3 regions of the Lactiplantibacillus sp. B652 genome follow, and region 2 is predicted to be linked to each of the others. Evidence: predicted binding sites of a transcription regulator. Region 2 holds the regulator's gene; each other region holds the start of a gene.
What was found. The regulator CtsR, encoded in region 2, represses protease genes until heat stress. The targets are predictions, from matches to a motif close to TTGGTCAAAAAAGGTCAAANA.

Region 1 (3,217 bases), on a different contig from region 2:
GCCAATACCGACAAACCTGTCAAGACATTAGGTTTTATTTCACACATCGATACGGCTGATTTCAACGCTGAAAACGTCAATCCACAAATCGTTGAGGATTATGACGGTGAATCAGTTATCAAGCTTGGCAACGGTGACTACGTGTTAGATCCCGCTGTTTTTCCTAACTTGAAAAACTACGCTGGTCACACGTTGATCACTACTGATGGTACGACTTTATTGGGTGCCGATGATAAGTCGGGGGTTGCTGAAATCATCAGTGCCGCTGAATACTTATTAGCCCATCCAGAGATCAAGCACGGTAAGATTCGGCTTGGTTTCGGTCCAGATGAAGAGATTGGGACAGGGGCCGACCATTTCAACGTGCCTGCATTTGGCGCGGACTATGCCTACACCGTGGATGGTGGTCCACTAGGTGAATTGGAATACGAAACGTTCAACGCGGCCCAGGCAACGGTCACGATTACTGGGGTCAATGTGCATCCCGGTGAAGCGAAGGATAAGATGGTCAATGCGCTTCAATTAGCCGTTGATTTCCAATCCGCACTGCCAGCCCACGATGTTCCTGAACATACGGAAGGACGCGAAGGTTTCTTCTTCCTATTGAGTCTGGAAGGCACAGTCGATAGTGCTAAGATGACCTATATTATTCGGGACCATGACCGTGACAAATTCGAAGCACGCAAACGGCTCTTTACGGCGGTTGCCGATCGGTTGAACTTGGCTGACGGGGTCGCACGGGTCAAGGTGGACATGAAGGACCAGTATTACAACATGCGTGAAGTGATCGAAAAGGACATGCGGGTCGTTGAGCTGGCCAAACAAGCGATGCTCAAATTAGATATCAAACCTGAGATTTACCCGGTCCGTGGTGGGACGGATGGTTCCAAGATTTCCTTCATGGGCTTGCCAACGCCGAACTTGTTTGCCGGTGGTGAGAACATGCACGGGCGTTTCGAGTACGTTTCAGAACAAGTGATGGAACGCGCCGTGGACGTTGTTTTACAAATTATTCAAGACAATTACGAGCAGGACTAATTTCTTGACCTTATTTGACCTTTTCGGTTATACTTTAATAGTCAATAAAGGTCAAACAAACATTGGCAGCTATGACGGCTGCCTTTTTGCTACCGTTTTTGAGGAGGTCTTTGAATTATGAATCCAGAACAATTTACAGAAAGCTTACAACAAGCCTTACAAGAGGCGCAACATATCGCACAAACCCGGCGACACCAAGAGATTGGCGTGCCCCATTTATTTAAATTTTTGACGCAACCAGGTGAACTCGTTCGCCAAATCTTCAGTGAAGCTGGCGCCGATTTGGACCAGTTACAACAAGAATTGGACCGTGAATTAGATGATATCGCGGTCGTTAGTGGCGGCAACGTCCAGTATGGCAGCACCATGAGCAGTAGTTTGGCAACGCTGATGCAGACGGCTGATGCCAAACGCAAATCTTTAGGTGACGACTACCTGGCAACCGACACGTTGGCACTCGCCTTAATGGATCAAACGGGTGATCAGCTGACCAAATACTTGACCAGTCAAGGGATTACTGCGGGTCAAGTTAAAAATGCGGTCGACCGGATTCGCGGCGGTCAACGGGTGACGTCCCGCAACCAAGAAGACCAATATCAGGCCTTAGAAAAGTACGGGGTCGATTTGGTCAAACAAGCCCGGCAAGGTAACCAGGACCCCGTCATTGGCCGGGACGAAGAAATCTTGGACGTGATTCGAATCTTATCACGTAAGACCAAGAACAATCCGGTCTTAATTGGGGAACCAGGTGTTGGGAAGACGGCCATCGTTGAAGGGCTGGCCCAACGAATCGTTCGCGGTGACGTTCCCGAAAATTTGAAAGATAAAACGTTATTCTCGCTAGATATGGGTTCCCTGATTGCGGGCGCCAAGTACCGTGGTGAATTTGAAGAGCGGTTGAAGGCGGTCTTGAAGGAAATCAAGAAGAGTGATGGCCAAATCATCATGTTCATTGATGAAATTCATAACATCGTGGGCGCGGGCAAGACGGAAGGCAGTATGGACGCCGGCAACTTGCTCAAGCCAATGCTCGCACGGGGCGAACTCCATTTGATTGGGGCCACGACCTTAGATGAATATCGTCAGTACATGGAAAAGGATAAGGCACTCGAACGGCGGTTCCAAAAAGTGCTCGTTGCGGAACCAAGCGTCGACGATACCATCAGTATTTTACGGGGCTTGAAGGAACGTTTTGAAATTCACCACGGCGTTCGTATTCACGATAATGCCTTAGTGGCGGCGGCTAAGTTATCCGACCGTTATATCACTGACCGGTATTTGCCAGATAAAGCCTTGGACTTGGTCGATGAAGCATCCGCCGAAATTCGGGTCGAAATGAACTCGAATCCGACTGAACTGGACCAAGTTAACCGCCAATTGATGCGGCTAGAAGTCGAAGAAGCGGCGCTCAAAAAAGAGACCGATGACGCGTCTGTCAAACGGTTAGGTGACGTTCAAAAAGAACTGGCCAGTGCCAAAGAAAAGCAACGCGCCTTATCAGAACGGTGGGACAGTGAAAAGAAGAGCCTGCAAGCATTGAGCGATAAGAAGTCCGCGCTTGATAAGGCTAAACATGAGCTAGAAACAGCCGAAAGTAATTATGATCTGGAAAAGGCGGCCAAACTGCAGCACGGTACGATTCCAGAATTAGAACAAGAATTAAAGTCAATGGAAGCCAATGACCATCATGAAGATTGGTTGGTTGAAGAATCGGTCACCCCGGACCAGATCGCCAACGTGGTTTCGCGGATGACTGGCATTCCGGTAGCCAAGTTAGTCGCAGGCGAGCGGGAAAAGTTGCTGCATTTGGCAGACCACTTACACGAACGGGTCGTCGGCCAAGATGCGGCCGTTGACGCGGTATCCGATGCCGTCTTGCGGTCACGGGCCGGCTTACAAGATCCCAATCGGCCACTCGGTTCATTTATGTTCCTCGGACCAACTGGGGTCGGTAAGACTGAATTAGCCAAGGCTTTGGCTGAAAACTTATTTGATGCCGATGACCACATGGTTCGAATCGACATGAGTGAATACATGGAGAAAGAATCCGTTTCACGGCTCGTCGGGGCAGCCCCTGGTTATGTCGGCTACGAAGAAGGTGGCCAATTAACTGAAGCGGTTCGCCGTAATCCGTATTCGATCGTCTTATTCGACGAAATTGAAAAGGCCCACCCAGACG
Region 2 (3,217 bases):
GGTGCTGACCCAATCAAACGACTGGTCGAGTACCGTTCCATGTATTCAGACATATCGATCCGAATCATGTTGTCCTCTGACCCAAACATGGCTGCAGCTAAGGCCTTCGCTAATTCGGTCTTACCAACCCCAGTCGGGCCAAGGAACATGAAGGAACCAATTGGCCGGCTTGGATCTTTCAATCCACTCCGCGCCCGGCGAATGGCCCGTGCTACTGCAGAAACGGCTTCTGGTTGACCGACGACCCGTTCATGCAAAATCTTTTCCAAGTTAACTAAGCGTTCGCTTTCGGATTTTTGCAATTGGGTTAGTGGGACACCCGTCCATTCAGCAACCACTTGGGCAATATCTTCTCCGGTCACTTGTAAGTCATAGTGCGGTGTGTCGCCTTCAGTGATTTGTGCTTCTTCATCAGCTTCAATGCGATCCAAACGTTGCTTGAGTTGCATTTCCTGCTTGCGAATATCCGCGGCTTGTTCGAAGTCCTGAGCTTCAATCGCCGTTTCCTTTTCTTCACGTAACTGCGCGAGCTTGTCCTGGTTCTTGGATAGCTTAGTCGGTTGATCCATCTGGTCGATGCGGACTTTCGCCGCCGCTTCATCCATCAAATCAATCGCCTTATCTGGTAAGAACCGATCACTGATGTAGCGACTAGACAACTTCACCGCTTGATTAACGGCTTCATCAGTAATTGTCACATGATGATGTTCTTCATACCGTGGCCGCAAGCCATCGAGAATCTCAACCGCTTCGTCTTCAGTCGGTTCATTGACCATGACCGTGGCAAACCGCCGTTCAAGTGCGGCATCGGATTCAATGTACTTTTGATATTCGTTTAAGGTCGTCGCCCCAATGGTTTGGAGTTCGCCTCGTGCTAATGCTGGCTTCAAAATGTTAGAAGCATCAATGGCCCCTTCAGCACCACCGGCACCAATCAAGGTATGCAATTCATCGATGAATAAGATGACATGCCCATCGTTGTAGATTTCGTCGATCACTTTCTTTAAGCGGTCTTCAAATTCACCACGATACTTGGTTCCGGCAACTAGTGAGCCCATATCAAGCATCATCAGCCGTTTGTCAGCCATGTCATTCGGTACGTCGCCAGCAACGATCTTTTGTGCCAGCCCTTCAGCGATCGCCGTCTTACCAACGCCGGGTTCACCAATCAAGACTGGATTGTTCTTCGTCCGCCGTGACAAGATTTGAATGACCCGCTTAACTTCTTTGGAACGGCCCACAACTGGATCCATTTCCTGTTCACTCGCCAGCTGTGTCAAATCACGCGCCAAGGAGTCCAAGGTCGGTGTGCCTTCCGTCTTCTTACCACCACGGTTAGCCGCACTGCCCTTACGCTTACTCATCGCATCACTGACACCAAGTTTACGCAAAACAACTTTGCGTGTTTGACTCAAATCTAAGTTCAAATTCATCAAAATACGCGAGGAGAGGATACTTTCATCAGAGAGCATCGCTAACAAGAGGTGTTCAGTCCCAATCTTGTTGGCGCCAAGCCGTTTGGCCTCATCACCAGCAACGGATAAAATCTCCTTAGCCTTTGGTGAATATGGCAAATACGTATCTTTGCCAATATTGCTCAACGTCCCGTAGCCAGTGAACCGTTCAATTTCTTCACGGATGTCATCTTCGCTCACAGCGTACTGTTGCAAGACTTTATTAGCAATACCGTTCTTTTCGATGGCTAGTGCTAATAACAAATGTTCCGTACCGACTGCCTGATGCTTAAAATATTTGGCCTGTTCCTGTGCTAGTACTAGCACACTTTTGGCACTAGGTGTAAATAAGTTATCCATTGCGATTCCTCGCTTTCTTTAGCTTTCGTAACGCAAGTGGTTCAAAATCCCGATAATTATTCGAGCCCGGAGACTATTTTCAAGGTCTCGGTCCGTCAGTCCTAACGTGTCGTGATCGATTGCCACTAATATCAACTGCGCTTCCCTACGATTTAAAACGTCGTCCTCATACAGACTCTGAACAACTGCGTAGGCATCCCGTTGTGTGATGGAATCGCCGATCACTTGAATGAGGGCGTCCAACACATCAGCATCATCGACCAAATTAACCTTTTCAATGCGAATATAACCGCCACCGCCACGCTTACTTTCAACTAAGTAACCATTTTGGATCGTAAACCGCGTTTTAATCACATAATTAATCTGTGAGGGTACCACGTTGAAAAGGTCGGCAATTTCTGAACGCCGAATTTCAACATGCTCCGAGTCCGCCAAAATACTTTTTAAATACTTTTCAATAATATCCGAGATATTTTGACTTTGCATGTGCTTCACCCTTTTCATTATCTTTGACTAATATTGACTTTTATTATACGAGGATAATGGAAAAAAGCAAAGAATTTCACCCAACTGGCGACCCAGTATGTGCTTAACGGTTGTTACAGCATAGCACGCCAAGCACTTGCTTTCAATTGATTGGACCGGATTTTCGACCCTGATTCGTTAACTTTGTTAGGCCTTCATATTCATTCAACTACCTATTTAAAATATGTCAAGTGTTGGCGTCTGAATTTGGTCAACTTTGTCTGGGACTCGTCGTTTATCCAACAGCTTGAGTTTCTATACTACAGGTTGTCCGCCTGAATTTCGACTAATACGCCACTTGTTTATTTACGACCGGCCACGCTTAACGTCATTTTGAACAGATACTTCATATATAGATTGTTCGTCATGAATCATGATTAAATCATGCTATTCTCTAAATTCAGGAGCTGCCAGCTGAGACCCGCTGGGAACAAGTACGAGTTGGCGTAAATTTGCAGAATCGTGTGCGTCCTACACCGGCTTACAGGCATTTCTGACAATGCTGGAACGTGGTGGACACAGATTTAAGCCGAAAAACCACGTCTTAAATACTGGTCTTCCACTAACCAAGCCAAGAACGCTTGCTAAGTGGAATTTCACCACTGAGCATTGTCAGAAACACCTTCCAGCCTGGATATGATTCGAAAGGCGGACGTGGGCGGGCCCAACTTTTTTGTTAGATTAGTTGTTGGTTCCTTAGTATACGGGAATGTTGAAATAAACTGTCAGACTGGTTCTAACAATAACCAAGCATCCTGACCCATGATTTAAGACTTCGAACACGCGGTTTCACTGAGATTGTCAAAACTTCCTCTAATCACCCGGGATAGCAAAGTCTTGAATTATAAGTGAAGACAATTTATTCGACTAAACGCAAG
Region 3 (3,217 bases), on a different contig from region 2:
CAGTAATGAAGCCCTTAACATACTTACGATCAAGTTGAGCAGTATCACTAGGTGTTAAATCGTGGGCAACCACGATAACTTCGGAGTCAATCAAAGCTGGACTTGGTAAGGTAACCCCTAACAAGTGACTTAAGACCCGCTTCGTCACGTCGCGAATATCACCGGCTCGTTCTTGCATATATGCATTATCCGTCATTGCTTCGAACATTGAAATGAAAGTATCCGTAACTTCCTTCAAGGCTTCTTCTGCATTGACTTTATCATCCTTGATTTTACCTTCAATTTGTCCAAGCATTTCTGGGTCAGACAAAATGGTGATATGAGCTTCAAAAACTTCTGCTTCTTCTTCACCCAAGTTTTCAACCGCTTTGTCTTTAATGACCTTTAGTTCTGCCTTGGAAGCATCAAAAGCATCATGTAACCGTGCAACTTCAGCATCCGTATCGGAGACCGTTGTTTTTTCGAATGATAAATCTGGATCAACTAGCATATAGGCCTTAGCAATTGCGATACCATCACTGGCCGCAATTCCTTTTAGTACCTTTTCAGCCATTATTCAGATAATCCTTCTTTCTTCATCGTTTCAGTTAAAGCTGCAATAGCGTCGGCTTCGTCGGCACCTTCTGCAGAAATGGTAACGTCAGCATCTTTACCAACACCGAGTGACATAACACCCATGATGGACTTCAAGTTAACTGACTTGTCTTGGTATTGCAACGTAATTTCTGAGTTGAACTTACTTGCTGATTGTACCAATAAAGTAGCTGGACGTGCGTGGATACCAGTGTCTGCGATTACGTGAAATTCTTTCTTTTCCATAACTATTCGATCTCCTTCAAGATAGATAAATTTAAAATTGGTTCCGAGTGAATTCGAGTTGCCGCCAACACGTCTACTCAGGAGCCCTTAATAATGATGATAGCAATTATCCAATTAAAATACAAGCCCTTTCATTCAAGCTAGGCCTATTAATTGGTTGCTGTACCATCCTTCTCAAAATGGTAAACAATGCGGCCATCGAGGTCCGCCGTTCCAATCACTCTCTTCCGATACTCATACTTCATGTACGCATCGTGAAAAGCCATGAATTCTTCCGGCGTCACGGTGAACGTTTCCTGTTCACCCGTGCGTAACGCTTCCATTAATTGGGTATAATCCGTTGCCAATTCATTGCCACCTCCTCAAAGTCTGGTTAAGCCATCGCTGCACCATCCTTTTGACGTTTCAGGCCCGACCTTCCGCCGCTCACTAACAGCTGACGGCTGCTAATGAAAAGCCGTGCTCGAAACATCAAAACTGGTCAGGCGCAATCCATGCAAAAAAACCGCTTTGTACTATAATATAGACAGACGGTTGCATCCGGACTGTTACTAGCCAGATAATTAATATACAACGAATCCGGTTACAAGACAAGCCATGAGTTGCAACTATCCAGACTATTCAGAAATAACTAAATTAATACAACCTGCCGCAAGATGGTCAGACAATTTCCAGTTTTGATTTTGAGACTTTTCGCTTGCAACGGTCCGTAAATTCGCTATACTAATAGTCAAAGGTCAACAAAGGTCAAACAAATCCTTGAACCTTTAACTATAGCCCTAGTGGTTTAGTTATATTTCTGATGCGAAAGGTGTGTGACAGCATAATGCTTTGTGACAATTGCCATAAGAACGAAGCGACGATCCATTTATATACGAGCGTCAACGGTCAGCGGCGACAAATCAATCTTTGTCAAAATTGCTATCAACTGCTAAAGAATCAGGAACAGCAACCAAATAACGGAGTTGGAGGTGCTGATATGGCACAAGATCCATTCGGTTTTGGTGGTCTTGACGACATTTTCCGTGCAATGCAGGGCGGCGTTGATTCCAATAACGCTTACCGGCAGCAACAGACCCCACCGACCCAGCCAGCTGGTCCTAATGGTGGCGGCAATCGTCGTGGCAATAACAACGGCGGTGGCCTCCTTGGCCAATATGGCTTCAACTTAACGGCGCAAGCCAAGCAGGGTAAAATCGACCCGGTCATCGGTCGCGATAACGAGATCAACCGTGTTATCGAGATCTTGAATCGCCGGACGAAGAACAATCCTGTTTTGATTGGTGAAGCCGGGGTTGGTAAGACGGCGGTCGTGGAAGGCTTAGCACAGAAAATCGTTGCTGGTCAAGTTCCACAAAAACTGTTAGATAAAGAAATCATTCGTTTGGACGTGGCTTCCCTTGTTCAAGGAACCGGGATTCGCGGCCAGTTCGAACAACGGATGCAACAATTAATGAAGGAAGTTCAGAGCAATCCGAACATCGTCCTCTTCATTGACGAAATCCATGAAATCATGGGTGCCGGCAATGCTGAAGGCGGTATGGACGCTGGCAACGTTTTGAAGCCGGCCCTTGCCCGTGGTGATTTCCAATTAGTTGGGGCAACCACCTTAAATGAATACCGGGACATCGAAAAGGATGCCGCCCTCGCCCGTCGGTTCCAACCAGTGACGGTCAACGAACCAAGCGTCGAAGAATCCATCAAGATTCTCAAGGGTATTCAAAAGAAGTACGAAGATTACCATCACGTGAAGTACGACGAAGATGCAATCGTCGCTGCGGTCAAGTTATCGAACCGTTACATTCAAGACCGGTTCTTACCTGACAAGGCCATCGACTTACTCGATGAAGCTGGTTCACGTAAGAACTTGACTTTGAAGACGGTCGATCCTAAGACGATTCAGGAAAAGATCGACGAAGCGGAGAAGCAAAAGCAGGATGCCTTGAAGAAGGAAGACTACGAAAAAGCTGCTTACTATCGTGATCAAGTCGCTAAGTTGGAAAAGGCTAAGCCTGACGAAAATGCAGACCAGCCTAACAACGACACGGCCACTGTGACCGTCAAAGATATGGAACAAATCGTTGAAGAAAAGACGAGTATTCCAGTCGGTGACTTACAAGCTAAGGAACAGGCTCAAATGAAGACCTTGGCCCCTGACTTGAAGAGTAACGTCATTGGTCAAGACCAAGCAGTTGACGCCGTTGCCCGCGCGATTCGTCGTAACCGGATCGGTTTGAACGGCACTGGTCGGCCAATCGGTTCGTTTATGTTCGTCGGCCCTACTGGGGTTGGTAAGACGGAACTTGCTAAGCAATTAGCGAAGGAACTATTTGGTTCAGAGGATGCCATGATTCGCTTTGACATGAGTGAATACATGGAACCACATTCAGTGGCGAAG

Region 1: a site for CtsR is predicted at 1,076-1,096, ahead of clpB (ATP-dependent chaperone ClpB). Genes of this name have one in related genera too.
Region 3: a site for CtsR is predicted at 1,553-1,573, ahead of MZO40_RS14065 (ATP-dependent Clp protease ATP-binding subunit). Genes of this name have one in related genera too.

The regions. Positions count from the first base shown of each region.
Region 1 covers NZ_JAMSKY010000003.1:297,778-300,994, forward strand. Annotated here, with positions in the region: gene pepT (peptidase T) at 1-1,038, shown strand, start outside; gene clpB (ATP-dependent chaperone ClpB) at 1,156-3,217, shown strand, end outside.
Region 2 covers NZ_JAMSKY010000009.1:55,856-59,072, forward strand. Annotated here, with positions in the region: gene MZO40_RS11525 (ATP-dependent Clp protease ATP-binding subunit) at 1-1,814, opposite strand, end outside; gene MZO40_RS11530 (CtsR family transcriptional regulator) at 1,833-2,300, opposite strand.
Region 3 covers NZ_JAMSKY010000013.1:69,933-73,149, reverse strand. Annotated here, with positions in the region: gene ptsP (phosphoenolpyruvate--protein phosphotransferase) at 1-553, opposite strand, end outside; gene MZO40_RS14075 (phosphocarrier protein HPr) at 553-819, opposite strand; gene MZO40_RS14070 (hypothetical protein) at 969-1,166, opposite strand; gene MZO40_RS14065 (ATP-dependent Clp protease ATP-binding subunit) at 1,646-3,217, shown strand, end outside.